Regions from separate parts of the Erwinia tracheiphila genome, predicted to be linked through region 1. Evidence: predicted binding sites of a transcription regulator. Region 1 holds the regulator's gene; each other region holds the start of a gene.
The links. Region 1 encodes CRP, which controls carbon source genes, mostly activating them, when cyclic AMP is high. Its sites were predicted from a motif close to ATGTGANNNNNNTCACAT; they were not measured.
Positions count from the first base shown of each region.

Region 2: the regulator CRP is predicted to act here: its motif matches at 3,059-3,076, upstream of msrB (peptide-methionine (R)-S-oxide reductase MsrB).
Region 3: the regulator CRP is predicted to act here: its motif matches at 3,144-3,161, upstream of cdd (cytidine deaminase).
Region 4: the regulator CRP is predicted to act here: its motif matches at 5,225-5,242, upstream of epd (erythrose-4-phosphate dehydrogenase).

Region 1 is NZ_CP089932.1:540,144-547,783, forward strand. It holds gene argD (bifunctional acetylornithine/succinyldiaminopimelate transaminase) at 1-703, shown strand, start outside; gene LU633_RS02700 (YccS/YhfK family putative transporter) at 735-2,807, opposite strand; gene crp (cAMP-activated global transcriptional regulator CRP) at 2,865-3,497, opposite strand; gene LU633_RS02710 (OsmC family protein) at 3,808-4,215, shown strand; gene LU633_RS02715 (phosphoribulokinase) at 4,245-5,114, opposite strand; gene LU633_RS02720 (YheU family protein) at 5,431-5,652, opposite strand; partial or broken gene LU633_RS02725 (hydrolase) at 5,678-6,640, opposite strand; gene LU633_RS02730 (LysE family translocator) at 6,725-7,327, shown strand; partial or broken gene LU633_RS02735 (IS5 family transposase) at 7,387-7,640, shown strand, end outside.
Region 2 is NZ_CP089932.1:2,273,906-2,281,545, forward strand. It holds partial or broken gene LU633_RS12065 (IS3 family transposase) at 1-387, opposite strand, end outside; gene LU633_RS12070 (D-hexose-6-phosphate mutarotase) at 572-1,450, opposite strand; gene gapA (glyceraldehyde-3-phosphate dehydrogenase) at 1,858-2,853, opposite strand; gene msrB (peptide-methionine (R)-S-oxide reductase MsrB) at 3,195-3,605, shown strand; gene LU633_RS12085 (YeaC family protein) at 3,611-3,889, shown strand; gene pncA (bifunctional nicotinamidase/pyrazinamidase) at 3,890-4,510, opposite strand; gene ansA (asparaginase) at 4,522-5,538, opposite strand; gene sppA (signal peptide peptidase SppA) at 5,607-7,463, opposite strand.
Region 3 is NZ_CP089932.1:3,211,243-3,218,882, forward strand. It holds gene metG (methionine--tRNA ligase) at 1-1,860, shown strand, start outside; gene LU633_RS16805 (CidA/LrgA family protein) at 2,010-2,405, shown strand; gene LU633_RS16810 (CidB/LrgB family autolysis modulator) at 2,398-3,090, shown strand; gene cdd (cytidine deaminase) at 3,218-4,102, shown strand; gene LU633_RS16820 (NAD-dependent malic enzyme) at 4,222-5,919, shown strand; gene sanA (outer membrane permeability protein SanA) at 6,146-6,991, shown strand.
Region 4 is NZ_CP089932.1:3,636,987-3,644,626, forward strand. It holds partial or broken gene tnpA (IS200/IS605 family transposase) at 1-263, opposite strand, end outside; gene mscS (small-conductance mechanosensitive channel MscS) at 435-1,319, opposite strand; gene fbaA (class II fructose-bisphosphate aldolase) at 1,628-2,707, opposite strand; gene pgk (phosphoglycerate kinase) at 2,795-3,955, opposite strand; gene epd (erythrose-4-phosphate dehydrogenase) at 3,978-5,024, opposite strand; gene LU633_RS18950 (hypothetical protein) at 5,485-5,658, shown strand; gene LU633_RS18955 (bactofilin family protein) at 5,651-6,193, shown strand; gene tkt (transketolase) at 6,713-7,640, opposite strand, start outside.

The sequences.
Region 1 (7,640 bases):
TAATAATCTGGATGCGGTTAAAGCGGTAATTGACGATCACACCTGCGCCATTGTGGTGGAACCGATCCAGGGTGAAGGCGGCGTGATGCCCGCTACGCCAGAATTTATGCAGGGGCTACGTCAGCTGTGCGATGACCATCAGGCTTTGCTGGTTTTTGATGAAGTACAGAGTGGTATGGGCCGCAGCGGCAAACTGTTTGCCTGTGAACATTACGGTGTCGTACCGGATATCCTGACTACGGCAAAAGCACTGGGCGGTGGTTTCCCGGTGAGTGCAATGCTGACGACCAATGAAATCGCGTCCACCATGTCTCCCGGCGTACATGGCACAACCTACGGAGGCAATCCGTTAGCCTGCGCGGTGGCAGAAGCGGCGCTGGATATCATTAACACACCTGAGGTATTAGACGGTGTTGAGATTCGCCGTCAGATGTTCGTTAATGCCCTGAAAGCTATGGATGCCAGCCTGGATCTGTTCAGCGATATCCGTGGTAAAGGATTGCTGATCGGCGCGGTTCTCAAACCAAAACATGCTGGTAAAGCGCGTGATATTCTTAATGCCGCAGCAGAAGAAGGGGTGATGGTACTTAACGCCGGTACGGATGTGATTCGCTTTGCACCCTCGCTGGTCATTGAACCCGCAGATATTGACGAAGGCATGGCGCGCTTTTCCGCTGCCGTCACAAAACTGTTGTCCGCTTAAGTTTCTTGTTAACGCCAGCCGACCTGATTGTTCAGGTCGGTTTTCTCAAACGTTGTGATAACCAGTGACCATGATGGGGGCGATTAGCCCAGGCGAGCGAAGAAATGGTGTGCATCACTTTCAGATGTTCCAGAATGCGCTGTACGTGTCTTTCCAGAATGGTTATTGCTGCCTGGGGTTGTTCTGTCTTAGCCTCCATAACATCGGAGTCACAGCCCGGCCCGTCATATTCCAGTCGCTGCTGGCAGCGCTGAAGCGCGATTTCGCAGGTTTGCAAATATCCCTCAGCCAGTGATGTGGTCAACATAGTGTGCTCACGAGTCAGAATAGTCATGGCATTAATATGCTCAACAATAAACTGGCTATGGGTAACCCACAGCTTCATATCAGCCAGATAGCGAGCATCGAATCCAGGCTCCTGCATGGCCTGATTAAGTGAGTTAAACAGCGCATTATGTGCCTGATTAACCTTCAGGCGTTGATATGCCAGCATCTCGGGGCGCTGTTCATTGCCCAGTAGCATTTGCAGCGCGTTCTGGTAGGTTCCAAGCGCATCATGCGCATTCTGTCTCAGTAGCCCGCTTTGCCATTGTGGCCAAAGCCAGACCATACCACCAAACGCAATCAGACAGCCCATAAGCGTGTCCATCAGACGCGGCAACAAAAAGTCCGCGCCGTTCATCGACAGCAGCTGCAATGAATAGACCGCCGTTACCGTGAAGCCGACCGTTGCCCAGCCGTAAAACTTACGTATAAACAAATAGCTAATTAGCGTAATCCCCAGCATTACCAGCAGCACAAGTGACTCCGGGGCATTAAGCCGTAGCGTAATTGCGGCGATAATCAGCCCGGCAAGCGTACCGAGCGCCCGATGTTGAATCCGCACGCGGGTGGCGCTGTAACCGTTCTGACTGACAAACATCACCGTCATCTGAATCCAGTACGGTTTGGGTAAATCAAAAAACAGCGCCATGGAACTGGCAAAGGTTAGCATCACGGCAAAGCGTGCGGCAGTGCGCAGTGCTGCTGATTTTAGCGAGAGATAGCTTTTTGTCGCCGATAAAAGCGGCAGCCTGCGCTGACGATCTGCCATTAAATCACGCCGATAGAGAGGGCGCTGTGTACGCAATATCCGCGCAATCCGGCTAAAGTGGTAGTAGCAGAACCCCCCCACGGGATTATCAGGATGCTGACGGGCCAGTTTCATCAGCGCCTGTAATTGCTTGTCCATTGTGAAACGGTCGGGCATGCGGTGATAAAGTATGCCGTCTGCTAATGTGCGAAGCCGTGCTGCAATGGTTAACGCATTCCAGCGAATAACCGCCTCGGCGTGGCTTTGTCCCACCAGTTTTTGTACTTCACCCGGTTGATGCAGGCTGACGGAAATGTGTTCCTGTAAATCGAGGGCAATCTGGAAAGCACGCGTTAGCCGTTTATGATGATTATTGGCGGCCAGCATATGCATTTGTTGATAGCAGGTGGTGATAAGATCGACGGCTTTTTGCTGGCGTGCCAGCAGCGGCGGCAGCGCTTTTTCCGGGTCGGTGAGTTTAGTTAGCAGGGTATATTTTGCCTCGCAGTAGCCTGCCAGCTCGCGATACAAAAGACTCAGCGTTTCGCGCATGGGCTGCTCTTTCCACAGCCAGAACCAGAACCAGTTAAAAACGCCGTACCAGATGGTGCCAAGGATATAAAGTATCGGCGGCTGCCACAGCGGCATCCTGCCTGCGAGGCTGAGAGTAAAGATCGCGGCGATCAGCGAGCCGGGCAACAGCCTGCCGTGCAGCGGGCTGATCTCGCCAGTGACGCCCAGCAGTATTGCCATTACAAACAGGATGACGGGTAATGGCACCTGGTACTCACCCAGGTACTGGATAAGAAAGCTGCTAAAAGCAAACAGGCTGCCGCCCACAATCAGGCGTTTGAAAAAACGTTTATGGGGCGTGTCCAGGCCGGCAATATTGCAGCATGCGGGCACCAGAGAAAACAGTAATCCGTTTTGCAGATGCCCCAGTAACCAGCCAATGGAAACGGGTAAACAAAGCACCATTGTCTGGCGCAGGGCATAATTAATTTCCGGATGGTAGATGATTCGACGCCACATGAATTCGTACCAAATAAAAGGCGTAACAGGGAGTATTACGCCATGGTGCTGTGACGACTAACGTGTGCCGTAGACAACGATAGTTTTACCGTGCGCAGAAATGAGGTTCTGATCTTCCAGCATTTTCAAAATTCGACCTACCGTTTCGCGGGAACAACCGACAATCTGGCCGATCTCCTGCCGGGTGATCTTAATTTGCATACCATCGGGATGGGTCATGGCATCGGGCTGTTTAGCCAGATTCAGCAGCGTTTGTGCAATTCGGCCTGTAACATCAAGGAAAGCTAAATTACCGACTTTCTCGGAGGTAACCTGAAGACGGCGAGCCATCTGCGATGAGAGACGCATCAGTATTTCGGGATTAACCTGGATGAGCTGACGGAATTTTTTATAGGATATTTCGGCAACTTCGCAGGCGGCCTTTGCCCGTACCCATGCGCTGCGTTCCTGGCCTTCTTCAAACAGGCCAAGTTCACCGATAAAGTCACCCTGGTTAAGGTAAGAGAGGATCATCTCTTTACCTTCTTCATCCTTAATGAGCACAGCCACGGAGCCTTTAACGATGTAATAGAGCGTTTCCGCTTTTTCACCCTGGTGAATCAGCGTGCTTTTGGATGGATATTTGTGAATATGGCAATGTGACAGGAACCATTCGAGTGTCGGGTCTGTTTGCGGTTTGCCGAGAACCATTCGCTTTTATCCTCTGTTGTAATCATGCCTTAAATTCAGGAGCGGAATTCCCTGTCAGGCGATCAAAATGGTCAAGTTTTCCCTTATCAGGAAATTTATTCTGGCTCGATGAAAAGCCTTGCTTGTTTTAACATTTCTTTTCGTCCTGTTTTGTAGAGTACTGACGAAAATTTTACAGTCTTTTTGTAGCACAGCTTTGCATCAGTGTCTTGTGTTCTCTTACTCCAGCATAGAGGGAAAATGGGAAGATTACCGTTTTTGTTATTTGCGCGTAATCTTACGCTAACTGAATGAATTAGGAGAACTTGTAATGGAAGCGCGTGTTAAATGGGTTGAGGGGCTGATCTTTTTGGGCGAGTTTTCATCGGGATATCAGGTACTCATGGATGGCAACTCGGGGGATAAAGCACCCAGCCCCATGGAGATGGTGTTGATGGCAGCAGGTGGATGCAGCGCGATTGATGTGGTCTCAATCCTGCAGAAAGGCCGCCATGACGTAAAAGATTGCGAAGTGAAACTTACGTCAACCCGCCGTGAGGAAGCCCTGGGACTCTTCACCCGCATCAATCTGCATTTTATCGTTACCGGTAGTGCACTGGCTGATAAAGCGCGATATCGCGCACTGTCGATCTTTCGGCAGATAAAATACTGTACCGTTGCCTTAATGCTGGCTAAGGGCGTGACGATCACGCACAGTTACGAGACCATCGTGCTTTGAGCTTAATAACGCCTTGTTCAGGCAGGGTGTTATTCTATTTTTTTTACCTCTATCAATCGCTTAACCAGCGGAGCCATAATCAGTTCCATCGCCAGTCCCATCTTACCGCCCGGTACGACCAACGTGTTAATACGCGAGATAAACGACCCATCCAGCATCGTCAACAGATAGGGAAAATCAATATCTTCCAGCGACTGGAAATGAATGACGACAAAGCTTTCATCAAGTGAGGGAATGGAACGAGCGGCAAACGGGTTTGATGTATCGACGGTCGGCACACGCTGAAAGTTGAGATGCGTGCGGGAAAACTGCGGAGTAATAAAATTAATATAATCATCCATTGACCGCACTACGGAATCCATCACGCCCTCGCGAGAATGATCACGCTCACTGGTATCGCGCACCAGTTTTTGAATCCACTCAAGATTAACAATAGGTACCACGCCGACCAGCAGATCGACATGCTGTGCAACATCATTTTGCTCGGTGACCACACCGCCGTGAAGGCCCTCATAAAACAGCACGTCAGTGGGTTCCGGTAGCGGTTGCCAGGGCGTAAAGGTACCCGGAACCTGATTCCACGGCACGGCTTCATCAAAGGTATGCAAATATTTACGGGACTTACCGCTGCCGCTGCGACCATATTCCTCAAAGGTCTCCTCCAGCAGCGAAAAGTCGTTGGCTTCCGGTCCGAAATAGCTGACATGACGTCCCAAATCCCGCGCCTTACGAATAGCCATATCCATTTCTGGTCGGGTGAATCGATGAAAGCTGTCTCCTTCCACCTCGGCTGCATGCAGATTCAGCTGCTGAAAAATTTTACGAAATGCGCGGCTGGTGGTGGTGGTTCCCGCGCCACTGGAACCGGTCACCGCAATCACTGGATGTTTCGCAGACATAAACGTATTCCTTATCAATAGCAATCGGCCATTGTTAACACGTTTTATAACCTGCTGTCATCATCCGTTCTGTTGCAGGCGGGAGAGCGATGACTTGATAAAAATCAGGCCAAATAGAGGGTTAGCTGAGGCTGAACGCACTTCAGGATTTTCAGGACAGTTTGTCCGTTATGGGAAATACAAGGCGATCCATCAGGGCGCTGTCCGGTGATAGCTGATTGCGCTAGCCCCCAAGGTTTGGCAGGTCGTCGACATGATTTTTATCATCGGCATCATCGACGAGCAGGCGTTCAACAAAAAAAGCGTATTGGCGTATTCAGGGCTGGTGCAGCTGTCCTCGCCGCATGATATTGACGGTTTCGTGAAGTTCCGACCAGACCAGCATCGCTTCGCCGCTGCGTAATTGCAGGTGCACATCCTTTACCTTTTGGGTCAGCGAACGTTCATGTTCACCATAATCCGTCCCTTCACGCAGCACAAAGGATTCAATCAGATTGTTCAGCGTGTCTGTTTCCAAATCCTGCCAGGGAATAATCATCTTTGTTGTCCAACCAGTTTGAAAGCTAATGTGGTATTTGCTCCTCCAGCCACATGCGGGGCTGACGAAGGGTTACACCGACAAATCCTACATGTCCGCCATAATCGGTCAACTGATACTCCACGCAGGCGGGCAGCAGCCGACGGGAGGAATGACCGTGTCGGTCATAAAAGGCTCGTCTTTAGCATGGATAATCAGCATGGGCCTGGTGACGCCCGGCATCGCGCTGCAACGTCGGTAGTAGTCGCTTGCATCCTGAAAACCATGTGCTCTGGCGGTGATAACATCGTCAAAACCACGCAGCGTTTTCAGCGCGTTGAGTTGGGCCATGTCCACTGGCAGCGTACCCGGCCAGGCGATCAGCTTCCTCCTGGCATTTTTCTTCAGCCGATTGAGTAAGTAACGCGGGTAGAGTCGGGAAAATCCCTTTTCCAGTCGCAGACTGCAAGGTTCCAGCATCAGTGGTGCTGAGGCCATGACGTCGGCATCCAGCAGGTAGCAGGCAGCGATCGCCCTGTTGTCCCATCAGACAGGCCAACATATTACCGCCCAAAGAAAAGCCGACCGATACAGTGAGAACTGTGCCACGGTGTTCTCGCAGCCAGTGCAGAAAAAAGGTGGCATCGGTGGTTTCATCCGAATGATAAAGACGATGAAGCCTGTTGGGTTCACCGCTGCAACCACGAAAATGCATGACAACACCCAGCCAGCCGTGCTGTTGACACGCGAGTAACAAACCATGCGCATAGGGACTGTTTACGCTTCCCTCAGGTCCGTGGAACAGTACCACTCGGGGTTTGTATCTTGCTTTGGCCGGGTCTTCACTCCAGGCCAGATCGATAAAATCACCGTCAGGCAGGGTCAGACGCTGCCAGTGAGGCACCAGGAGGATCCTGCGTCTCACCAGCCGCGGCAAAAGGGTTTGCAAATGCGGGTTGCGTCCCCCGGCTGGCGGCTGAAAGTCAGCAGACTGCTGATTTAAAATCATGTTCAAAATACTTGTCGGTTTCCTGTCATATTGCTAGCTTCATCAGGTTTATTTCTGGTCGTGGGTGAGGAGCACCTGATTCATATGGAACTGAGTTTATTTTTATCAATGTTAGGCTTTCTCTGGGTAGCTGCCATCACGCCGGGACCTAATAATATGTTACTCACGGCGTCAGGTGCCAATTTTGGTTTCCTGCGCTCATTATGGCTGCTTATCGGTATCATGATTGGCATGCAGCTGATGTTGTTCATTGTGGCGTCGGGCGTTGGCGGCCTTATCCTGCTTTATCCTTCTCTTCATCTGTTTCTAAAAATTGCCGGAAGCGCCTATCTCCTCTGGCTGGCATGGAAAATCGGCACGGCAAAATATGAGAAGCTGGAAACGGGCGATGCGCTGAAGCGGCCCATGCCGTTCTGGCAAGGCGGGCTGCTACAGCTGATTAATCCTAAGGCCTGGCTAATGGCGTTGGGTGCGGTTACCAGCTTTAGCCTGTCTGGTGACGCCTGGCGAGGTTCAGTAATGGCAATAAGTGCGGGAATGGCTCTCGTTAACGTGGTATCCGGTGTCATTTGGTTAGGGTGTGGCACGATAATCGGGCATATTCTGGCCAGCCGCCGCGCATGGGTGATTTTCAATGTTTCTATGGGATTGCTCACGGCGGCCTGTGTTTTGCTCATCTGGCATTAAGACGCTGTCCCAAAAGGCACCATCGTATAATGCATCCCGGTCATATCTGAGGGCAAAGTATGGCAGGCGGTAAAGGGCAGATTAGCGATGAACTCCGGGACAAAATGGCCCCGCTTATCCCGGAACATAAAACCCGCCATCCTCCGGGTACGCGCCGAAAACGTGTTGATAATCGGGCCGCAATGAACGCCATTTTCTTCGTCCCCAGCACAGCCTGTCAGTGGAATGCACTCAATGCCACAGGGATAGGTTCATCAGCTTCTGCGCCCCGGCGCTTCCGGGAACGGAGAGACGCAGGTGTCTTCGGGCGTTT
Region 2 (7,640 bases), 1.7 Mb from region 1:
TAAAGCCGTCTGGCATTGACTGGCGACAGCCCCTCTGTGCAACGCTGCTTACGCAGGATGCCCCACACGCGTCGGTAGCCGTAGCCGGGCATATCCCTGATGATGTCGATAATGTTCGACAGTATTTCAGCGTCCGCTTCGTCATCACGCCGGTTACCGCGCCTGCCCTGCCAGTCGGCAGCATGCTTATCCGCAGTGACAGCTGCGCCCGCGACACGCTCACGGCGCAGCTGACCTGTGCTATTCAACAGGGGCGCATGCGCTATCCATTGTTCGCGACTGACCGTACTCCACTGCCTCTTTGAGGATTTCAACTTCCATCGTCTTTTTACCCGGAAGGCGCTGTAGTTCCCGAACCTGCTTGAGTGCAGCAGCCAACTCTGATGAGGAACAACTTCCCGTGATGGCGTCCTTGCAGCGGTCTGGCAAGATTTTACGCTGGGGCGTGTCAGATTTTGGCTGGATGATATGGCTGAACTGCTTGCACAGCAGGGGGCAGAGCCTGTGCTGCCAGTCAGGTGCTTCATTAATAAGAGAGGGGACAGTAGTATGGCCCCTCTTTATTGCCGCTTTAACTCTGGCTGCGTAGCCGGAAGGTCGCTGCAAGTCTGGCCGGTATTTCGCCTGCACTTTGCATTGGCGAGGAGATATGTGCCGTCTCCACGCATACCATCGTTTTGTATCCTTCATTAGCCATATCACTCATTGCACATGAAAGCTCCGGCCCTGGGTTCCATGTGACAACGTCACTGTGATGATGATGATAAATCTCAATGGTGCGGCTGGTTGAACTGTCCCGAATCAGGGTGCAATCTTCTGGTTGCGTGTAAATACGATCAACACGGTCTGGATAGGTTTGTTTGCCATCACCGGATTGACTGACGATGCCATTATTGACCTTATCAGTAAACGTGTTACCCAGACCGCTGACTTCCACCTGGCTGATATCCTCTACGCAGAAATAGCTGTGTAACGCGGCTGTGGCAATAAAATCGCCATGAGCTTCCAGTTCAATTTCACACTGCTCACTGAATCGAAAGCGGGCGAACAGTGTGAATTCGTGCTGCCAAATTTTCAGCGTCTGCGGCGTACTTTTCAACATCAGCGTAAGCGTTACGCTCTGGTCGTTTCCATCGTGGGCGGACAGGGTCCAGGGCTGTGTACGCGCAAATCCGTGGGCGGGTTCGCCGCCTGGACCAAACCACGGCCAGCACACAGGAACACCACCACGAATGGCTTTTCCCTGGGTCCACGATGTTTTCTCACTCACCCAGATCACGGGTTTTCCCCCTGAGGGTTGCCATGCGATAAGGTGCGCACCCTGCAGTGTTACCGCCGCCCGAACTGAAGGATGGATAATAACCAGCACAGGCAGCTCACCAATTTTACGTAATGAAATCCATGGGGTAATTTGCTCTGTGACTGGCAACGAAAAAAGAGCCTCGTTCATGAAAAGTCCTTTCTTTCAGTAAGGGAAGACAGGGTTTAATCTTCTTGAATTTAATACCCACTAAATCGCTTTTCGGCCGATGCGTGATTTGGTCATTCTACAGTATATAACTGCACCCAACAGCAATGGTCAGGGAATTTGTGCCTGATAAGGCAGGTCAGTTGCAAACTGTTAAGACTGATGAAAGCAGACAATCGGTGAGTGCGTAGTAATAACTGGAGGGCGGTAGAGGAACAGGGAAAGAAAATTTTTAACTGCTTTTTGCGGGAGAGAATGAGTCAGCTTTGTACATTCATGTTATTAATTTTAATGTGAGTGCGTATAGGGACAGGATTGGTAAATTGAAAATCAGTTTATTACAAAAAAAAAGAGCGACTGTAGTCGCTCTCAAGGTATAAAGACCGCACTTATTTAGCGATATGTGCAATCAAATCAAGAACCTTGTTGGAATAACCGGTTTCATTGTCATACCAGGAAACCAGTTTCACAAAGGTATCACTCAGGGCAATACCTGCTTTGGCATCGAAAACAGAAGTCAGTTTCTCGCCGTTAAAATCGGTAGAAACTACTTCACCTTCTGTGTAACCAAGCACGCCTTTCAGTTCACCTTCAGAAGCGGATTTGATCGCTTCACATATTTCTTTGTATGAAGCTGGTTTGGCAAGACGAGCAGTCAGGTCAACAACGGACACGTTTGGTGTTGGGACGCGGAACGCCATACCAGTCAGTTTACCGTTAAGCTCAGGGATAACTTTACCTACGGCCTTAGCTGCACCAGTGGAAGAAGGGATAATGTTCTGAGCTGCACCGCGTCCACCACGCCAGTCTTTGTGGGATGGGCCATCAACAGTTTTCTGAGTGGCAGTGGTTGCGTGGACGGTGGTCATCAGGGCTTCAACGATACCGAATTTGTCATTGATGACTTTAGCCAGCGGTGCCAGGCAGTTGGTGGTGCAGGACGCGTTGGAGACGATTTCCTGACCAGCGTAGGTTTTGTGGTTTACGCCCATAACGAACATCGGGGTATCATCTTTTGAAGGACCCGTCAGTACGACTTTCTTTGCGCCAGCTTCGATGTGCTTGCGAGCGGTTTCGTCAGTGAGGAAGATACCGGTTGCCTCAGCAACGACGTCAACGCCAATTTCGTTCCACTTAAGATTTGCCGGATCGCGCTCAGAGGTAACACGGATAGTTTTACCGTTGACAACCAGATGCCCGTTTTTGACTTCAACAGTACCTTCGAAGCGGCCATGAGTTGAGTCGTACTTCAGCATGTAAGCCATGTACTCGGCATCCAGCAGATCGTTGATACCGACGATTTCGATGTCAGAACGCTGCTGTGCAGCACGGAAAACGATGCGACCGATGCGGCCAAAACCGTTGATACCTACTTTGATAGTCATATATTCCACCAGCTGTTGTTAGTGAATAAAAGGTTGGCTGTAAAATTACAAAAACCTTATCAGGCGTCAAGCGGAATCGGTTCAATAGTTGCTACAAATCAAACCGAAGAGGAGGAATTATCACGCATTTGTACCTTCTCTGACCGCTAATAAGCCCCTTATTTTGGGGCACCCCGCGCGAATATAAAGGGGGAATAAATTCAAAGAGAGATCTTGATCACAATTTTATACCTAAAGCACTTTCATACTTTTGAATGATACAAAAAGAACACTGATTATGTTAACTTTTTGTTATGGCTTGCGTTTGTAACTGCCTGATAAACCCTACACAGAGTAACGCTATGGTTAATCACCTGAAATCATCTGAGATTGAAACTGACCTGACTGAGATGCAACGCTATGTTACCCAGCAGCGCGGTACTGAGCCGCCTTTTTCAGGTAAGCTGCTGCAAAACAAAGGTGAAGGCATTTATCGTTGTCTGGTCTGCACGTCTCCGCTGTTTTATTCCGACAGTAAATATGACTCCGGCTGTGGCTGGCCAAGCTTTTATCAGCCTTGCTCGGATGATGCCATCAAATATCTCGAAGATAATTCACACGGTATGCAGCGCGTTGAAATTCGCTGTGATCACTGTGATGCTCATTTGGGACATGTTTTTCCTGATGGACCGGAACCCACGGGTGAACGTTACTGTATTAACTCTGCCTCATTACGTTTTATCGATAATGATGGCAATAGCATTGCAGGATAACTGTTATGGTACTGGATGAGATTATTGCGGCAATGACGCCTGACCTTTACCAACGCCTTGCTACCGCGGTGGAAACGGGAAAATGGACTGACGGGGTGGCACTGACACCAGAACAAAAAGAGAACAGCTTGCACCTGGTGCTGCTGTGGCAGGCCCGGCATAATGATTCTCCTCAGCATATGACGGTTGCAAAGGGAGGGGAGCTGGTCATCAAAAGTAAAAAGCAACTGAAAGATGAGTTTAATATAGCGGACGATAACCTGACGCACATCCGCCTGCAATAATTATTCTGCCACAATGATGGCACCGCTCGCAGCCATTTCATTCAGCGCACGCTCACTGTCTGCTGGCTGCAAATTAACGCCGCGGCAGCCAGCAGCAATGACGGTGGTTGCATAACCCAGCGTGAGTGCATCCATTACGCTGTACTTTACGCAGTAATCCGTGGCCAGGCCCATGATGGTGAGTGCTGTTACCTGTTGCTGCTTTAACCAGCTGTCAAGCAACGTTTTTTGTCGGTGTCCGTTATCATAAAAAGCGCTGTAGCTGTCTACATTAACATCCTGTCCCTTACAGATCCGTTTATCGATCAAATCCTGTTGAAGTGAGGGATGAAACTTTGCACCTTCTGAACATTGTACGCAATGATCAGGCCACCAGACCTGTGGCAGACCGTTCAATTCTCCCTCCGTCCAGGCTGGCTTACCCGCAACAGAGGCAAAACTGCCATGATTAGGCGGATGCCAGTCGAGAGTTGCCACCACTGGCTGGTCCCGTTGATGAAATTCAGCCGCATAGCGATTGGCGATGGCAATCACCTGATCGCCATCTGGTACCGCGAGTGCACCGCCCTCGCAAAAATCATTTTGTAAATCAATCAGTAAAAGTGCATTGCGGGGCGACATTTTCGACTCCTCTACTCATTCGGCGTAAGTTCACCGCGCAGGTTAATCTGCATTTGCTGGCGGACCTGCTCACTGGAAAGATCCTGGCTTAATAGAAAATGCAGTTTGGTTAGCGTGGCTTCCACCGTCATATCTGCACCGCTGATCACGCCAGCATGGGCAAGTGCATTACCCGTTGCATAACCACCCATATTTACCTTGCCAGACATGCATTGTGTCAGGTTGATAACTACCGTCCCGCGCGCGGAAGCTTGCTGTAACTCTTGCAAAAATGCTGGATTCTGTGGCGCATTACCCACCCCGTAGGAGCGGAGTATCAGTGCTTTTACTGGCTGACGTAGAAAGTTGCTGACCACATCGGCAGAAATTCCCGGATACAGTGTTACAACGCCAATAGGCTGTGGGGTGACCTGCCGGACGCTCAGTGTGCCATGACCAACGGGTGCAGGAGGGGTGTTCAGCCTGCGGATATGAATACCTGCCTCCAGAAGCGGTGGCAGATTGGGAGAAGCAAATGCGCTGAAACCGTCAGCATGTGCCTTGGTACTACGATTGCCGCGATACAAGGTATTATTAAAAAATAACCCCACTTCATTTACCGGGTAGTTGGCAGCCACAAATAACGCGTTAAGCAGATTTTGCTGGCCGTCAGATCGCAGTTCAGCGAGCGGGATTTGTGAGCCTGTCACAATCACCGGTTTGGCGAGATTCTCCAGCATAAACGATAAGGCGGATGCGGTGAACGCCATGGTGTCCGTACCGTGTAGAATAACAAAACCGTCATAGCGGTCATAATTAGCCTGAATATCATCCGCAATGCATTGCCAGTCCTGAGGAGTCATATCAGATGAATCAATTAACGGCTGATATTCGTGGATAGTGAAATCCGGCATTTCCGGGCGATGAAATTCTGGCATTTTAGCCAGCTGATTTTGCAGGTGGCCGGAGGCCGGAATATAACCATGGCTGGAGCGCTGCATGCCAATGGTGCCGCCTGTATAGGCAACGTAAATAGATTTCTTTTGCATTTAATAACTCAGGCTAACCAAAGAATAAATTTCAGGAAAAATCAGCCCGGCCTGTGCCGGGCTGAAGGTTATTTCACCTGGCTACACGTCAGGCAGATGGCATAGCGATTTTGTGGATCGTTCAGGTTATCGAACAGACCCGGCTGGTTTTTCATGGTGGTCATAACGTCAGCAACAGGCGCAGGAAGCAGGGCTTTAAGCGCGCCCGGCAGTGCAGACTGCACCGAGATGTTCATCTGATTAAACAGCAGATCGAAAAAACCAGGCTCGTCCTGATACCAGCTCAGTTGCCAATTTTGCAACTTCGCCAGTGCAGCAGCCTTAGCCATCGCGTCGTCGAAGTCACCCATGGCGTCAACCAGTCCATTGTTTTTAGCATCGCTTCCGGTCCAGACATGGCCCTGAGCTATCTGGTCAACCTGTTCGGGCGTTTTACTGCGGGCAGCGGCTACCAGGCCAATGAAGTTTTTATAGCCGTTAGCAATACTCAGTTGCATCATTTGCTGGGCTTCGGGCGGTAAGGCGCGGGTGGTGGCCACATTGGCGAGTGGAGAAGTAGATACGCCATCCGTGTGCACGCCAATTGAATCCAGCGTGTTTTCAATGGTGTTGATCACACCAAAGATACCGATAGAGCCTGTCAGAGTGGTTGGGCTGGCAATAATGTAATTCGCCGGGGTGGAAATCCAGTAACCACCAGATGCCGCCATTCCTCCCATTGATACCACCACCGGTTTGCCAGCTTCTTTCGCGGCAGCAAGCTCTTCCCGGATGGTCTCTGAGGCCGTCACGCTGCCACCTGGAGAATTCACACGGAAAACAATTGCTTTGATTTTCGGATCCAGACGCGCCTGACGGATTGCCATCGCCGTGGTGTCGCCACCGACGTTACCCGGTGTTTCTTCACCATCAAGGATGGCGCCATTGGCGAGTATAACCGCAATATTGCCATCAGCCGAACTGTTGTCTTTCACCTGGTAATCGTAAATGCTGGTGCCTTTAAAATCATTGGTCTGTTTGTCCCAGCCAAAAATTTTGCTCATCTGCTGGTTAACCACGGCGCGGGAAGCAAGCTCATCAACCAGCTTGTTCTCTTTAGCATAAGCTGCCGTATCCCCCCCGACTTTATTCAGCCCATCCAGTATTCCCTGAGCACCCGGAAAGATTTGTTCAGGGGTAAGCTGACGATTGGCTGCCAGCGTATTCAGGTAATTTTGCCACAGCTCGCCAATCCAGCGGCTGTCAGCATCGCGAGCTGCCGGGGACATATCATCGCGCAGATAAGGTTCCACGGCCGATTTATACGTGCCGACACGGAATACGTGAGAAGTCACTTTCAGCTTATCGAGCAGCGTTTTGTAATAAAGACCGTTGGTGGCAAAACCATGCAGGTCTACCGTACCCTGGGGAGAAAGGTAAATTTTGTTAGCAAAGCTGGCAAGATAGTATTGTGCCTGGCTGTAACTATCGCCGGTGGCATAAACAGGTTTCCCACTATCGCGAAATTCACGTAGCGCTTTGCCAATGTATTGCAGGGACGGCTGGTCAGCCCCGGCGAAGTCGCGCAAATCCATTACCATACCGGTAATATTGGCGTCGCTCTTCGCCTGACGAATGGCATCCACCACATCAAACAAGGAGTTTTCTTTAAGGCGATCACTGCTGGTGCCCAGAAGCTGTCGACCAATTCGACTGAGTTTGTTACTGACTGAAGGCTTATCAACCACCGTACCGCTGAGATTGACAACCAGCGCACCTTTCTGTGCTTCAGCCGGTGCATTCGCCTTTGTGTATTGAAACCAGATACCGGCACAAATCAGGATCAGAAATATCAGGAACAGGTTGAGGATAAATTCCCGGACGAAATTTAGCAGTCGCCATGTCCATTTGAAAACACCCGCGATTGCTCGCCACAAAATCCGCATAGATTCTCCATAATTGCCATATAAAGCCGATGGTGCCACTAAGATGACGCCAGCCGGATGTGATGCTGACATCCTAATTACCGGGGGGCCAATTGTCAGCAGGAAAAAGCACGATGCTGTAACAAATCATCATCCTGTGCTAGTTTTCAGCCGAATAAAATGGTTATCAGGAGACAA
Region 3 (7,640 bases), 2.2 Mb from region 1:
ATAATGCTGAAGGCACAACAGCAGGGCGTCACGCCTGAGCAGATGATTGCCGAAATGAGTCAGGAGCATCAGACCGACTTCGCGGGTTTCAATATCAGTTACGATAACTATCACTCGACGCACAGTGATGAAAACCGTGAACTGTCCACCCTGATTTATTCCTGTCTGAAAGAGAACGGTTTTATCAAAAACCGCACTATTTCTCAGCTTTACGACCCGGAAAAAGACATGTTTCTGCCGGATCGTTTTGTGAAGGGCTCCTGCCCGAAATGCAAAGCGGTCGATCAATACGGTGACAACTGTGAGGTTTGCAGCGCCACCTACAGCCCGGCGGAGCTTATCAATCCAAAGTCTGCTGTTTCCGGTGCCACGCCGGTGATGCGCGATTCGGAACATTTCTTTTTTGATCTGCCAGAATTCGGCACCATGCTGCAGGCGTGGACCCGTTCCGGGGCGTTACAGGCCCAGGTTGCTAATAAAATGCAGGAGTGGTTTGCAGCCGGGCTGCAACAGTGGGATATTTCCCGCGATGCGCCCTACTTCGGTTTTGAAATCCCGGATGCACCAGGTAAATATTTTTACGTCTGGCTGGATGCGCCGGTTGGCTATATGGGCTCGTTCAAAAACCTGTGCGACCGCCGCGGCGACATCGATTTCGATGCATTCTGGCGCAAGGATTCAAACGCCGGGCTGTATCATTTTATTGGCAAAGATATCGTTTATTTCCACAGCCTGTTCTGGCCGGCCATGCTGGAAGGCAGCCGTTTTCGCAAGCCAACCAACCTGTTTGTTCACGGCTATGTCACGGTAAACGGCGCGAAAATGTCTAAATCCCGCGGCACCTTTATTAAGGCCAGCACCTGGCTGCAACATCTTGATGCTGACAGCCTGCGTTATTATTACGCCGCGAGGCTTTCACCGCACATTGATGATATCGACCTCAATCTGGAAGATTTTGTCCAGCGCGTTAATGCCGATATCGTCAATAAAGTGGTGAACCTGGCGTCGCGTAATGCGGGTTTTATCACTAAACGCTTCGACGGCAAACTTTCGGCTGAACTGGCCGATCCGACACTGTATAAAACCTTTACCGATGCCTCTGCCCGCATTGCTGAAGCCTGGGAAAGTCGTGAATTCAGCCGCGCCATCCGTGACATCATGGCGCTGGCCGATGCGGCCAATCGCTATGTTGACGAACAGGCCCCATGGACGGTGGCAAAGCAGAAGGGCCGCGAGGCTGACCTGCAGGCGATCTGCTCAATGGGCATCAATCTGTTCCGCGTGCTGATGACCTGGCTAAAACCGGTGCTGCCGGGCCTGAGCGAACGTGCAGAAGCTTTCCTCAATCAGTCTCTGAACTGGGATGATATTGAGCAGCCGCTGCTAGGTCATACTGTTGCGCCCTTTAAGGCACTCTATCAGCGTATTGAGATGGACAAGGTGAATGCGCTACTGGACGCCTCAAAACAAGACAACGCTGCCGCAAATAAGCAGGCATTGAGTCGGCCGCTGGCCAATGCGCCGCTGCAGGAAACCATTACGTTTGATGATTTTGCCAAAGTAGATATGCGCATTGCGCTGATACAAAACGCCGAATTTGTCGATGGTTCGGACAAACTGCTGCGCCTGACCCTGGATCTGGGCGGTGAAACACGCAATGTTTTTTCCGGTATTCGCGCAGCCTATCCAGATCCGGCTGTGCTCAATGGCCGTCTGACAGTGATGGTCGCCAACCTCGCACCGCGTAAAATGCGTTTTGGTATTTCTGAAGGTATGGTGATGGCAGCAGGCCCCGGAGGCAGCGATATTTTTCTGCTTTCCCCGGACAGCGGCGCACAGCCTGGCATGCAGGTGACATAACCCTGCGGCAGCGCCATCGCACCACCAGACAGCAAGGGCGGATATTCCGCCCTTTTTTACGCAGGTGGGGTGTCTTCAGGAACATACGCTTAGTGACACAAAGAGCACGTTACTCGTAAGGTTAATGCTAATAAAAACAGGGTCTTGTCATGCGCAGTACGCTTTATGCAGGCGGGCGCTATCTTCGCGCTTTCCTGATTATTTACCTCTCACTGTGGGCCGGTAACGGCATCGCCTCACTGTTACCGGTGATGATCCCCGGCAGCATTATCGGCATACTGCTTTTGTTTGCGCTGCTTGCCAGCCAGCTGCTGCCGGTCCGTTGGGTACAGCCAGGCAGCAGACTGCTGATCCGCTACATGGCGCTGCTGTTTGTTCCCATCAGCGTTGGCGTAATGGAACACACCGATATTCTCCGCGCCCAGTTTGGCCCGATTGTGGTTTCCGTGGCGCTGAGTACCTTTATCGTATTGATTACCGTCGGTCTGGCTTCACACAAGCTGCACGGTCGTGCGACGCTCAAGCCGGGAGCGAGCGATGAGTGACATCTGGTGGTCCCTGCCGCTGACGCTGGGAACGTTTTTTTCTGCACGTAAACTGGCGGCCAGGGTTAACCTCTCATTTTTTAATCCCCTGCTGATTTCTATGGCGGCTATTATTCCGTTACTGCTGGTCATCAATATGCCTTACGCTCGCTACTTCGACGGCAGTAAGGTGCTGAATCAGCTACTTCAGCCTGCAGTGGTAGCCCTAGCTGTACCGCTGTACGAGCAGCTGCATCAGATTCGCGCACGCTGGAAATCGATTATTGGCATTTGCTTCATTGGCAGCCTGACCGCGATGATCTCCGGTACCGCCATTGCGCTGTGGATGGGGGCGACGCCACAGATCGCCGCCACCGTTATGCCAAAGTCGGTGACAACGCCGATTGCCATGGCGGTATCGTCCACGCTAGGAGGTGTCCCGGCAATCAGCGCCATCTGCGTACTAATAGCCGGAGTGCTGGGCGCGGTATTTGGACATATGCTGTTGGACAGACTTCGTATTCGTCTGAAATCCGCGCGAGGTCTGGCCATCGGCAATGCTTCCCACGCGTTGGGGACAGCGCGCTGTGCCGAGCTGGATTATCAGGAAGGGACTTACAGCTCGCTGGCACTGGTAATTTGCGGCATTATTACCTCTTTACTGGCACCGTTACTGTTTCCACTGTTGTTACATCTCTGGCAATGAACTTTGATTCCATTCACATATTTTTTATATTTGTTTCATAAACTGCATTATTAGCGTGATAAAAATCACATTAATAAACCTCGCGGCCCGCCATGATAACGGGCCGTAATCGTGAAAGAGATTTGCCATGCAATCCCGTTTTCAGACTGCCCTGGCCAGCCTGCCGCCTTTGTTGCAGACTGCCGTTTTTCCTTTTCTCAACGCCAACGATTTTCCAGGCTACTTTACATCCGGCCAGGTCTCCGCCATTTTGTCCGAAAGCGGCCTTGACCACCGTGAACTGACGTTTGCTTTGCTGCCGCTGGCGGCCGCCTGCGCGGTAACGCCCCTTTCCGGCTTTAACGTTGGCGCTGTCGCACTGGGCGAAAGCGGCCACTTATGGTTTGGCGCTAATATGGAATTCCCCGGCGCAACCATGCAGCAAACCGTGCATGCCGAGCAGAGCGCCGTTACCCATGCGTGGATGCGCGGCGAAACCAGGCTGGTGGCAATGACCATCAACTATACGCCGTGCGGCCACTGTCGCCAGTTTATGAATGAACTGAACAGCGCAACCACCCTGTCGATTCATCTGCCCGGACGCCCGCCTGCACTGCTGGTGGATTATCTGCCGGACACGTTTGGCCCGCGCGATTTATCGATCCACACCCTGCTGCTCGACCCAGTAGACCACGGTCTCGTCATCAAGGGCAATCCCCTTCACCGGGCCGCGTTAGACGCCGCTAACCGCAGTTACGCACCCTATTCTCAGGCACTGAGCGGCGTGGCCCTGCAAACCGCTGATGGCACCATTTTTTCCGGCAGCTACGCCGAGAATGCCGCGTTCAATCCCAGCCTTCCGCCACTACAGGCAGCGCTTATTCTGCTCAATATGAGCGGCTATGACATGCAGGATATTCAGCGTGCAATGCTGGCTGAAGAAGCTGATGCGAAGCTGATTCAGCGCCACGCAACTGAGGCAACGCTTCAGGCGCTGGGGTGCCGCGATATCACCCTGATTCCTTTACGTTAATGTTGTCAATTGCACAAAATCAACAGCCCTTGTGAATAGCTGCTAACAAAAGCTGTACTTTCATGCGAATTATTCTAGGATTGCCCCACAACATTATCCTCCGAATGAGTATTACTGACATGGAACTCGAACACGAAAGTAAACGGCCACTTTATATCCCTTATGCTGGCCCTATTTTACTGGAATTTCCCCTATTAAATAAAGGCAGCGCCTTTTCCGTTGAGGAACGCAATGAATTCAATTTGCGTGGACTACTGCCCGAAACGGTAGAAACCATCGAAGAACAGGCGCAACGCGCCTGGCGTCAGTTCCAGGACTTCAAAAACGATAACGATAAACATGTCTACCTGCGCAACATCCAGGATACTAACGAAACGCTGTTCTACCGGCTGCTGGACAATCATCTTGAAGAGATGATGCCGATTATCTATACCCCAACTGTGGGGGCCGCCTGCGAGCACTTCTCGGAAATTTATCGCCGCGCCCGTGGCGTATTTATCTCCTATCCGAATCGCGAAAATATTGAAGATATGTTGCAAAACGCCACCAAGCAGAACGTTAAGGTGATTGTGGTCACCGACGGCGAACGAATTCTTGGGCTGGGCGATCAGGGTATCGGCGGAATGGGCATTCCAATCGGCAAACTGTCGCTCTATACCGCCTGCGGCGGCATCAGCCCGGCCTATACCCTGCCTATCGTGCTGGATGTCGGCACCAACAATCAGCAGTTGCTGAACGACCCGCTGTACATGGGCTGGCGTCATCCGCGAATTACCGGCGAAGAGTACGATCAGTTTGTTGATGAATTTATTCAGGCAGTAAAAAGTCGTTGGCCGAATGTACTGCTGCAGTTCGAAGACTTTGCGCAGAAAAATGCCATGCCGCTGCTGGAACGTTACCGGAATGAAGTATGCTGCTTTAATGACGATATTCAGGGTACCGCATCGGTGACGCTGGGTACGCTGATTGCCGCCAGCCGCGCGGCTGGCAGCAAACTAAGTGAGCAAAAGGTGGTATTCCTTGGGGCCGGTTCCGCGGGCTGCGGCATCGCCGAGCAAATTGTTGCTGAAATGAAATCGGAAGGCCTGAGTGACGATGAAGCGCGCGCCCGCGTGTTTATTGTCGATCGTTTTGGCCTGCTTACCGACAAATTGCCCAATTTGATCAGTTTCCAAAGCAAGCTGGTGCAGAAAAGCGACAATCTGAGCGACTGGGATTCTTCATCCGATTCGCTATCGCTGCTTGACGTGGTCCGCAATGCCCGGCCGGACATCCTGATTGGTGTCTCCGGTCAGACTGGCTTGTTCAGTGAAGAGATTATTCGGGAAATGCATAAGCACTGCCCACGGCCCATCGTGATGCCGTTGTCCAACCCCACCTCGCGCGTGGAAGCAACGCCGCAGGATATTCTGACATGGACCAATGGCGAAGCGCTGGTTGCCACCGGCAGCCCGTTCACACCAGTGACGCTGAAGGAAAAAACATACCCTATTGCCCAGTGTAATAACTCCTATATTTTCCCCGGTGTTGGCCTGGGCGTTATCGCTTCTGGTGCAACCCGCGTAACCGATTCGATGCTGATGGCAGCCAGCCGCGCACTGGCGGAATGTTCCCCGCTGGTTAACGATGGCAAAGGCCCGGTGCTGCCCGAGGTCAAAGATATTCAGGGCGTGTCAAAGGTGATTGCCATGGCGGTGGGCAAAGCGGCACAGGAAGCCGGCGTAGCCGTTGCCACCACGGAGGATGTCCTGTCCCGCGCCATCTCCGCCAACTTCTGGCTGCCGCAATACCGTCACTATCGACGTACCTCTATCTGAGGGCGTTCGCCGGGTGGCTCTTCGCCCGGCGAACGGACGCGACGTCCGATAATCACTAGTGAGCACCAGTGCGGCTTATAACATCGGGCGAGTTCTCGCCTGTGCTGCCAGTCTGGGGCAACATAAGCACAAAATCCTACCCTGTACCGTTATGCTGCTTGCTTCACCTCGCTGGGTAAAGTAGCCTTGAGCCACCTTTTTACGCCAATTTTGAGCAGCGTCCGGCATGGTAAAACGCTTGATTTACGGTCTGATTATCATCGTTATTCTGTTGGCTGCATCGGCGCTCGCCCTGGATCGCTGGATCAGCGCGAAAACAGTACCCTGGGTTTATTCCAGCCTGAAATCGCTGCCCCACCGTCAGGTTGGCGTGGTACTGGGAACGGCAAAATATTATCGTAGCGGAGGTATTAATCAATATTATCTTTATCGCATTCAGGGTGCGCTCAATGCGTATAACAGCGGCAAAGTTAATTATCTGCTGCTGAGTGGCGATAACGCACAGCACAGTTATAACGAGCCTGTGACCATGCGTCGTGATTTGATCGCAGCAGGCGTTCCACCTTCGGATATCGTGCTGGATTATGCCGGGTTCCGCACCCTGGACTCTATTGTACGTACCCGCAAGGTGTTTGACACCAATGACTTTATTATTATCACGCAGCGTTTCCACTGCGAGCGGGCGCTGTTTATCGCCATGCATATGGGCATTCAGGCGCAGTGCTACGCCGTCCCCTCCCCCAAAAATATGCTGAATATTCGTCTGCGGGAAGTAGGCGCACGGCTGGGTGCGCTCACCGACCTTTATCTGATGAAGCGTGAGCCTCGTTTTCTGGGGCCAATGGTGCCTATCCCAGCGCGATACGAAGTACCGGAAGATGCACAAAGCTATCCGGCGGTGACGCCGGAACAGCTGCTGGAGCTTGAGCAAAAGCTGAAAGCACCCGCCGCGCCTGCCGATGTAGCGCAACCTGCGCCCGCTCAGTTCCGACCGCCGTTTCGGTTCTCGCCCCCTGGCGGCAATCTGAATTCCGATGCGGCCGTTTCTCCCTGCCGTGCCGAAAAGCCATAACCTTACGTTTATATGACATCACCAGGTCGCTGCCCACTCGTTCCTCAGTGGCTGCGCTGATTGCCATCACGACACTGACATACACTGATTGCTCCATTCTAAGGCTGTATTTTTGGTCAGGGATATGCCGCAGAAGGACATTGTCTTTGGCGTATAGAACAGCATTGCACATATCATTACACCAGTGAGAGATCCTTCTTTGTTGCAAACAGCTTTCTGTGCGCCCGCCTGAGGAAAATCAGACGTCCATCGTGATTTAGTCGGATTCCCACCGCAGGATCGTTCATACTTTCAGCACCACGCCGGTTTGATTTCTGCGGTAAACACTGTCTGTGCACAGAATAAGATTAAATACACCTGCGAGCGGCGCGTTAATGACAGAGCCAGCAGCACTGGAGGTGCATTGTGCAAACCAGATACTGTTGGCAATAGCACGGGTGCAGCCTGCTTTCCTGTTAACAACAGAAAGCCAGCCCGGATTGCCCCTCACCGCGGTAAGCTCAGTACATGACCAGGGAAGCAGGGCAGTCCCTTTTAAAGCCAGAGTGATAGCACCTCTGGCAGAATGTTTCTGAAGGTCACTGCCAGTCTGTTATTACTTTTGCACAATCCCTCGCATCATTCAAATTCTGAGGATGGCGTTTGCGCT
Region 4 (7,640 bases), 1.8 Mb from region 1:
CGAAGGGCTGTTTTACCCTTTAAGTCGCCTGTTACATGGGAAATCGAAAGCCGTGGAGGCACTTTTACCCGCAAACGGACATGGTCTTTCTGGACATTCAGCTCCACTACTTCTATCCCGGGCTGCTCACCTGAGATCCTTATCGGCTTACAGACCTCTTTACCAACATTGTTCCTGAGGATGCGAAACCGGTACCTGGGTGTCCATACGATATGATATTGACAACACCAGAGCAAATGAGATGCTTTCTGGAATCTGCTCATGGTTAAATCCCTGGCAGTTATGGGGATAACAGATTCGGATTTTCCCATGAGTAGCATGACTGGCAGAGCCAGCTTATTGCTGACCACCTCCACAGGAGGTGGTGTTCATGCAGGGATAAAAAAAGGGGGCCAACGGCCACCTTTAAGTGATTAATTTAGTTACCGTGCAATTTAACTGAGCGATATGGGCCGATTCTTCTCAGCCGACGTCGACGATTTATCCTGATGCAGATGAACATCCATTTGTGGATAAGGTATACCGATATCGTTCGCATCCAGCGCACGTTTGAAATTTTTCATCAGGTCCCAGTAAACATTTTGTAAGTCACCAGCATTACTCCAACAACGCACGACAAAATTCATTGAAGACGCAGCTAATTCGTTCAAACCGATCTGTACCCCCCTGTCTTGCAGTACGCGTGGTTCCGCATCAACCACCTCCTGAAATAATTTGATGACGTTATCCACATCGGCATCGTAAGACACACCGATAATAAATTCGTTACGCCGCACGGGTTCACGTGAATAGTTGACAATATTCCCGGCAATTATTTTTCCGTTTGGAACCACAACGATCTTACCATCGGATGACTTCAGGGTAGTTGAGAAAATTTGCACGCTCGTCACCGTACCCATCACGCCAATGTCAATAAAGTCACCTGTGCGGAAAGGCCGGAACATCACCAGCAGCACACCTGCCGCCAGGTTAGAAAGGGACCCCTGTAACGCTAAACCCACAGCCAGACCCGCCGCACCCAGTACCGCGATAACCGACGCTGTCTGAACACCAATCCGACCAAGCGCAGCAATAAAGGTAAAAGCAATCAGTCCATAACGTACGAGCGCAGAAAGAAAGTCAACCACCGTGGCATCGATGTGCCGCGCAACCAGCAATTTATTCAATGTATTAGAAATCAGGCGTGCCATAATCATCCCGACAATGAGAATCGCGATGGCCGCCACAATATTGACGGCATAGCTCAGAAGCAGCGCCTGGTTGCGCACCAACCAACTTCCTGCGTGGTTAATGCTGTCGACTACGTTAAGATCTTCCATATTAATTATCCTGTTATTAACGATGGTTCGTGACCAGTTATTCTTTGCCAGCCTGGCTGACATCCCAAACCTTAATCGTAACCAAAAATAGTGAGTACTGCCAAATGGCCTGTGAAATTAATAAGTTGTTACTTAACAGAGCCATGAAAATCCGTGTGCTGGTTAAACCGACGCGATGCAAGCAGATAGCATGAAGTGCCTCCTGCTAACCTACCCTGAAAAGTAAGCGCTGCATTCACGCTCTTTTTATAATGCTTTCAGGACAAAAAAAGGCCCCGAAGGAGCCTTGAAGATGGTGCAAATAAAGCTTACAGAACGTCGACAGCGTTCAGTTCTTTAAATGCCTGCTCCAGACGGGTAATCATTGAAGTCTGAGCGGAACGCAGCCATACGCGTGGATCGTAATACTTTTTATTCGGCTTATCTGCACCTTCAGGATTTCCTAACTGGCCCTGCAGGTAGCCTTCATTCTTTCTGTAGTACTGCAGGATACCGTCCCAGGTTGCCCACTGGGTATCGGTATCGATATTCATCTTGATGACACCATAGCTGATGGATTCTTCGATTTCTGCAGCAGACGAACCGGAGCCGCCGTGGAAAACGAAATCCAGTGAGTTATGAGGCAGGTTGTGTTTCTTGCTCACATACTCCTGAGAGTCACGCAAAATGGTTGGCGTCAGCTTCACGTTACCCGGCTTGTAAACGCCGTGTACGTTACCGAACGAAGCCGCAATAGTGAAACGTGGGCTGATCGCATTCAGCTTTTCATAAGCATAATCAACATCTTCTGGCTGAGTGTACAAGGCAGAAGCATCCATGTGGCTGTTATCAACCCCATCTTCTTCACCGCCAGTGCAACCCAGTTCAATTTCCAGCGTCATATCGATTTTAGCCATGCGGGCTAGATACTTGCTGCTAATTTCAATGTTTTCTTCCAAAGATTCTTCTGACAAATCAATCATATGGGAAGAAAAAAGTGGCTTGCCAGTTTTCGCAAAGTGCGCTTCACCTGCATCCAGCAATCCATCGATCCACGGCAGCAATTTTTTGGCACAGTGGTCAGTATGCAGAATGACCGGCACACCGTAGTGCTCTGCCATCTGGTGCACGTGATGAGCACCAGAAATTGCACCAAGAATTGCAGCAGCCTGGGGCCTGTCAGACTTGATGCCTTTACCTGCAATAAATCCAGCACCGCCGTTAGAAAACTGGATGATGACCGGTGCCTTAACTTTCGCAGCAGTTTCCAAAACGGCATTAATAGAGTCAGTACCCACGCAGTTAACGGCGGGAAGCGCAAATTTATTTTCTTTTGCAACTTTAAAAATTTTCTGCACGTCGTCACCGGTGACAACGCCTGGTTTTACGAAATCAAAAATTTTAGACATGTTTTTGTCCTGCTTCATCGGTCGTAGTAATGGATTTGGTCATTAAAGAAAACTTTTAAGGCGGGAACTGCACTCTCCGCCAGAAAATTATTGTTTAGCGCGCTCTTCGAGCATCGCAACTGCGGGCAGTTTTTTACCTTCAACAAACTCAAGGAAAGCACCGCCGCCGGTAGAGATGTAAGAAATCTTATCTTCAATACCGAACAGATCGATAGCCGCCAGCGTATCGCCACCGCCTGCGATAGAAAATGCGTCACTCTCTGCAATGGCTTTCGCCACGATTTCGGTTCCTTTACGGAAATTAGGGAATTCAAAGACGCCTACCGGGCCGTTCCACAGAATAGTTTTAGCTCCTTTCAGCAATTTAGCCATTGCATGAGCGGTGTCATCACCAAAGTCCATGATCTCTTCGTTGTCGCTGACTTCAGACACTTTTTTAACGGTAGCTGGCGCAGTTTCGGAGAATTCCGTTCCTACGCGAGAGTCGGTCGGCACAGGAATTTTAAATTCATCACGCAGTTTTTTCGCCGACTCGACGAAATCAGGTTCGTAAAGTGATTTACCTACATTGTTGTCAATGGCCACAAAGGTGTTAGCAATGCCGCCACCCACAATGACGGTATCGGCGATTTTCACCAGTGAATTCAACACGTCGAACTTGGTCGAAACTTTCGAACCACCGACAACGGCCACCATGGGGCGGGCAGGGCTTTTCAGCACTTTGCCCAGCGCATCCAGTTCGGCAGCCAAAAGCGGGCCAGCGCAGGCAACAGAGGCAAATTTGCCGACGCCGTGTGTGGACGCCTGTGCGCGGTGCGCGGTACCAAAGGCATCCATTACATAAATATCACAGAGTGCAGCATATTTTTTTGCGAGCGTTTCATCGTCTTTCTTCTCGCCTTTATTAAAACGAACGTTTTCAAGAACCACCAGCTCACCAGCCGCAACATCCACACCATCAAGATAATCTTTGGACAGACGAACCGGAGAAGAAAATTTACTTTTCAGATAGTTAACAACAGGGAGTAAGGAAAACTCTTCGTTATATTTACCTTCGGTCGGACGCCCCAGGTGAGAGGTTACCATCACTTTCGCACCCTGTTTCAGCGCGGCTTCAATGGTGGGCAGTGAGGCACGGATACGCGCATCGGACGTAACGACCCCTTCTTTCACCGGCACGTTCAAATCGGAGCGAATCAGTACACGTTTCCCAGCAAGATCCAGATCGGTCATCTTAATTACAGACATGGTGAGTCCTCTCGTTGATTCTCTAAATTTTAAAAGCGCAATCCGCGCTCTGGCTGAAGCCCCTGGCGGCCATGGCTAACGTGGTATCCAGCATCCGGTTAGCAAAGCCCCATTCATTGTCGCACCAGACCAGCGTTTTGATCAGGTGCTGACCGCTGACCCGCGTCTGAGTGCCGTCCACAATGGCACTGTGCGGATCGTGGTTAAAATCTATGGAGACTAACGGTAATTCCGTATAGTCAACTATACCATTAAATGCTTTCTCTGCGGCATCAAGCAGCAGCACATTGACCTCACAGGCAGTGACCGCGGAACGAACGGTGACGCTCAGGTCAATCGCCGTGACGTTTATGGTGGGAACACGTACTGCAATGGCTTCAAAGCAGTCGCTGAATTTAGGGAAAATGCGCGAAATGCCCGCAGCCAGACGAGTATCCACAGGAATAATAGACTGGCTGGCCGCACGGGTTCGGCGCAGATCAGTATGATAGGCGTCTATCACTTGCTGATCGTGCATCGCAGAATGAATGGTGGTGACAGTACCAGACTCAATACCAAAAGCATCATCCAACAGTTTGATCACGGGAATAATACAGTTAGTGGTGCAGGACGCATTGGAAACAATCAAATCGCTGGCTTTTAATGCTTTTTCATTGACGCCATAGACCACAGTGGCATCGAGATTATTATCACCTGGGTGTGAAAAGAGCACTTTTTTTGCGCCCGCGGCCAGATGCGCTTCCCCATCTGCACGACTGCCATACACGCCCGTACAGTCAAGGACCACATCCACATCCATCTCGCACCATGGCAAATCGCGGATATCGGCCCGATGAAGCAGGCGGATGCAATGGTCGCCAATCCACAGTGAATCGCGCTGTTGGCGAACATCCCAGGCAAAACGACCATGACTGGTATCATATTTCAGTAGATGTGCCATACCGGCGGCTTCAGCCAATTCGTTGATGGCAACAACGGTAATTTCACCATGGCGACCGGATTCATAAAGCGCCCGAACAACGTTACGTCCAATGCGGCCAAAGCCGTTGATGGCAATGCGAACCGTCATATCACTCCTGCATCAGAATTCAGTGTAAAACTGGTGCATTAGCCTGAGCCAAGTCTCCACGTTTGTACAGAAAATTCGTGTTTAGCTATCGCCGAAGCTGGCCAGACATTTATCGGGGAAAACCAAAACTGAAACGATTCAGTTACAATAATGATAACGAGGAATAATTGGAATGCGTATCCTCCATCAATAAGCTGAAAGTCTGACAAGGATCACATTTAGAAAGTAGACAGCTCAAAATCAGACCGTTCTCTTTTTAATTAAGCGTAAAGTCACTTACGCAAGAAGCTGGCTGTTACACACAAACACAACAGCAGAAATCATGCATCTGGCAATCGCTTCAGGGAAGGAGCACGGACATGTCAACACCAGCGCCAGACACCAGGAAAGTTATTCTGACTGCTGCGCCCTCCCTCCCATATCTGGATAACTCGTACCAAATTATGAGCATCAACCTGCTATGGCTTATCTGGTTACTCTGGTCAGTAATATTGGTTTTCTTCTGCGTGGGATGGGAAAGATCGCTGGCTCTGCTACGCCAGAACTCAGGGCTGCTGGTCTGGCTGACAGCAAGCATTATCAGCGGATGGGTGTTCAGAAATCTATTATGCAAAAAGGGGCTGACCATGTTTAAACGCAAAAATAAAATTATCTGTGAAGCGCAAGCGTCACGCGCTGTTGAGCCAGAGGCTTACTCACTAACGGAGAGTGACCTGACCTGTCACGACGGAATTGAGCCGACACTGGTTGTTCCTCCACATGATGTATCTGACAGTACAACCATTCCTGAAACATGCACCATTAAAGGCGACATCAATGCAGCGGGAGATATTCATATTAATGGTTCAATAAACGGCATCATCAACTGTGAAAAAACCGTCTTCGTACAAAAAAATGGTCGGGTGGATGGCGAAGTTTATGCAGAGCGAATTGATGTCAGCGGGGAGCTTAAAGGTCTTTGCCGGAGCCAGACGCTGGCAATCAATGCGCTGGGCCGTCTGAACGGCACGATAGAATGCGAATCCCTTTCGGTGCACCCTGATGGTCGTTTCCATGGTTATTCGAAACCTTATGAGCAGTCAATAAAAAACACAGATACCTCCACGGAGGGGGCCGATGCCATATTATCGCTGCGTTCGGATTTATATTGGCGAGAGGAACAGTCGTAAAGCAAAAAGAAATGTTTGGGTGGGCTTTGTTTGCTTCCCACGGGGCGCAGCCATATACCTTTAAAAAGAAGTTTCGCTCTGCCCAGATGTGCTGAAAAAAAGGCCATCACCTGAACAGACATTCCCAATTGTGCTTCACTTTGTATCAGGCCTTATCACGTCAGCCGTTGATCATAACTGTTATGGAATGCAGGCATACCAGGGCCTTACATTCACCTGATTAAACTGATTGATTTATAACCAACCCGACCAGGTGTAGTGGTATTCAGAACAGTTATTCAGAGTTAAGAACTTCATCCACAGAACATGGTTTTAAATCAGCGGTAAAAAGGGTCCTCACAGAAGACCACTCTAATACCGTGGACAGGGGCGTACTGAAAAAAACCTCCGCCTGAGCCAGCAGGTTCACATCCACATGCGATCAGGCGGAATCACAACCTGTTAATAATTATGCTAACAGGACGGAATTATCAATACGCAATAAACAAGTTCGCCTACTGAAGCAGGCGAGCCTGTTAATTACAGCAGCTCTTTTGCCTTAGCGACCACGTTATCCACCGTGAAACCAAATACCTTGAACAGCTGATCGGCAGGCGCAGATTCGCCAAATGTGGTCATGCCCACAATTACCCCATTCAGTCCGGTATATTTGTACCAGTAATCAGCAATGCCTGCTTCGATAGCGACGCGGGCGCTGACCGCTTTCGGCAGTACAGATTCACGATAGACCAGGTCCTGCTTATCAAACGCATCGGTAGATGGCATAGAAACCACACGAACCTGACGACCTTCCGCGCTCAGGCGCTCATAAGCGCTTACGGCCAGTTCAACTTCAGAGCCGGTGGCAATCAGGATCAGCTCCGGCTGTCCGTCACAGTCCTTCAGCACATAAGCACCACGGGCCACATTCGCCAGCTGCTCTGAGGTACGGAACTGCTGCGCAAGGTTCTGTCTGGAAAAGATCAGTGCGGTAGGCCCATCCTGACGCTCGATGGCGTATTTCCATGCAACAGCCGATTCAACCTGATCGCAGGGACGCCACACGCTCATATTTGGCGTCACGCGCAGACTGGCTAACTGTTCAACCGGCTGGTGCGTCGGACCATCTTCGCCCAGGCCGATAGAATCGTGGGTGTAAACCATCAGCTGACGAATTTTCATCAGCGCCGCCATACGGACAGCGTTTCGGGCGTACTCCACAAACATCAGAAACGTCGCGGTATAAGGCAGGAAACCACCGTGCAGCGTAATACCGTTTGCGATAGCGGTCATGCCAAATTCGCGCACGCCATAATGGATATAATTACCCGCCGCGTCTTCGTTAATGGCTTTACAGCCAGACCACATTGTCAGGTTGCTTGGTGCGAGGTCAGCAGAACCGCCCAGATACTCTGGCAGTAATTTGCCAAAGGCTTCCAGCGTATTCTGCGAGGCTTTACGGCTGGCA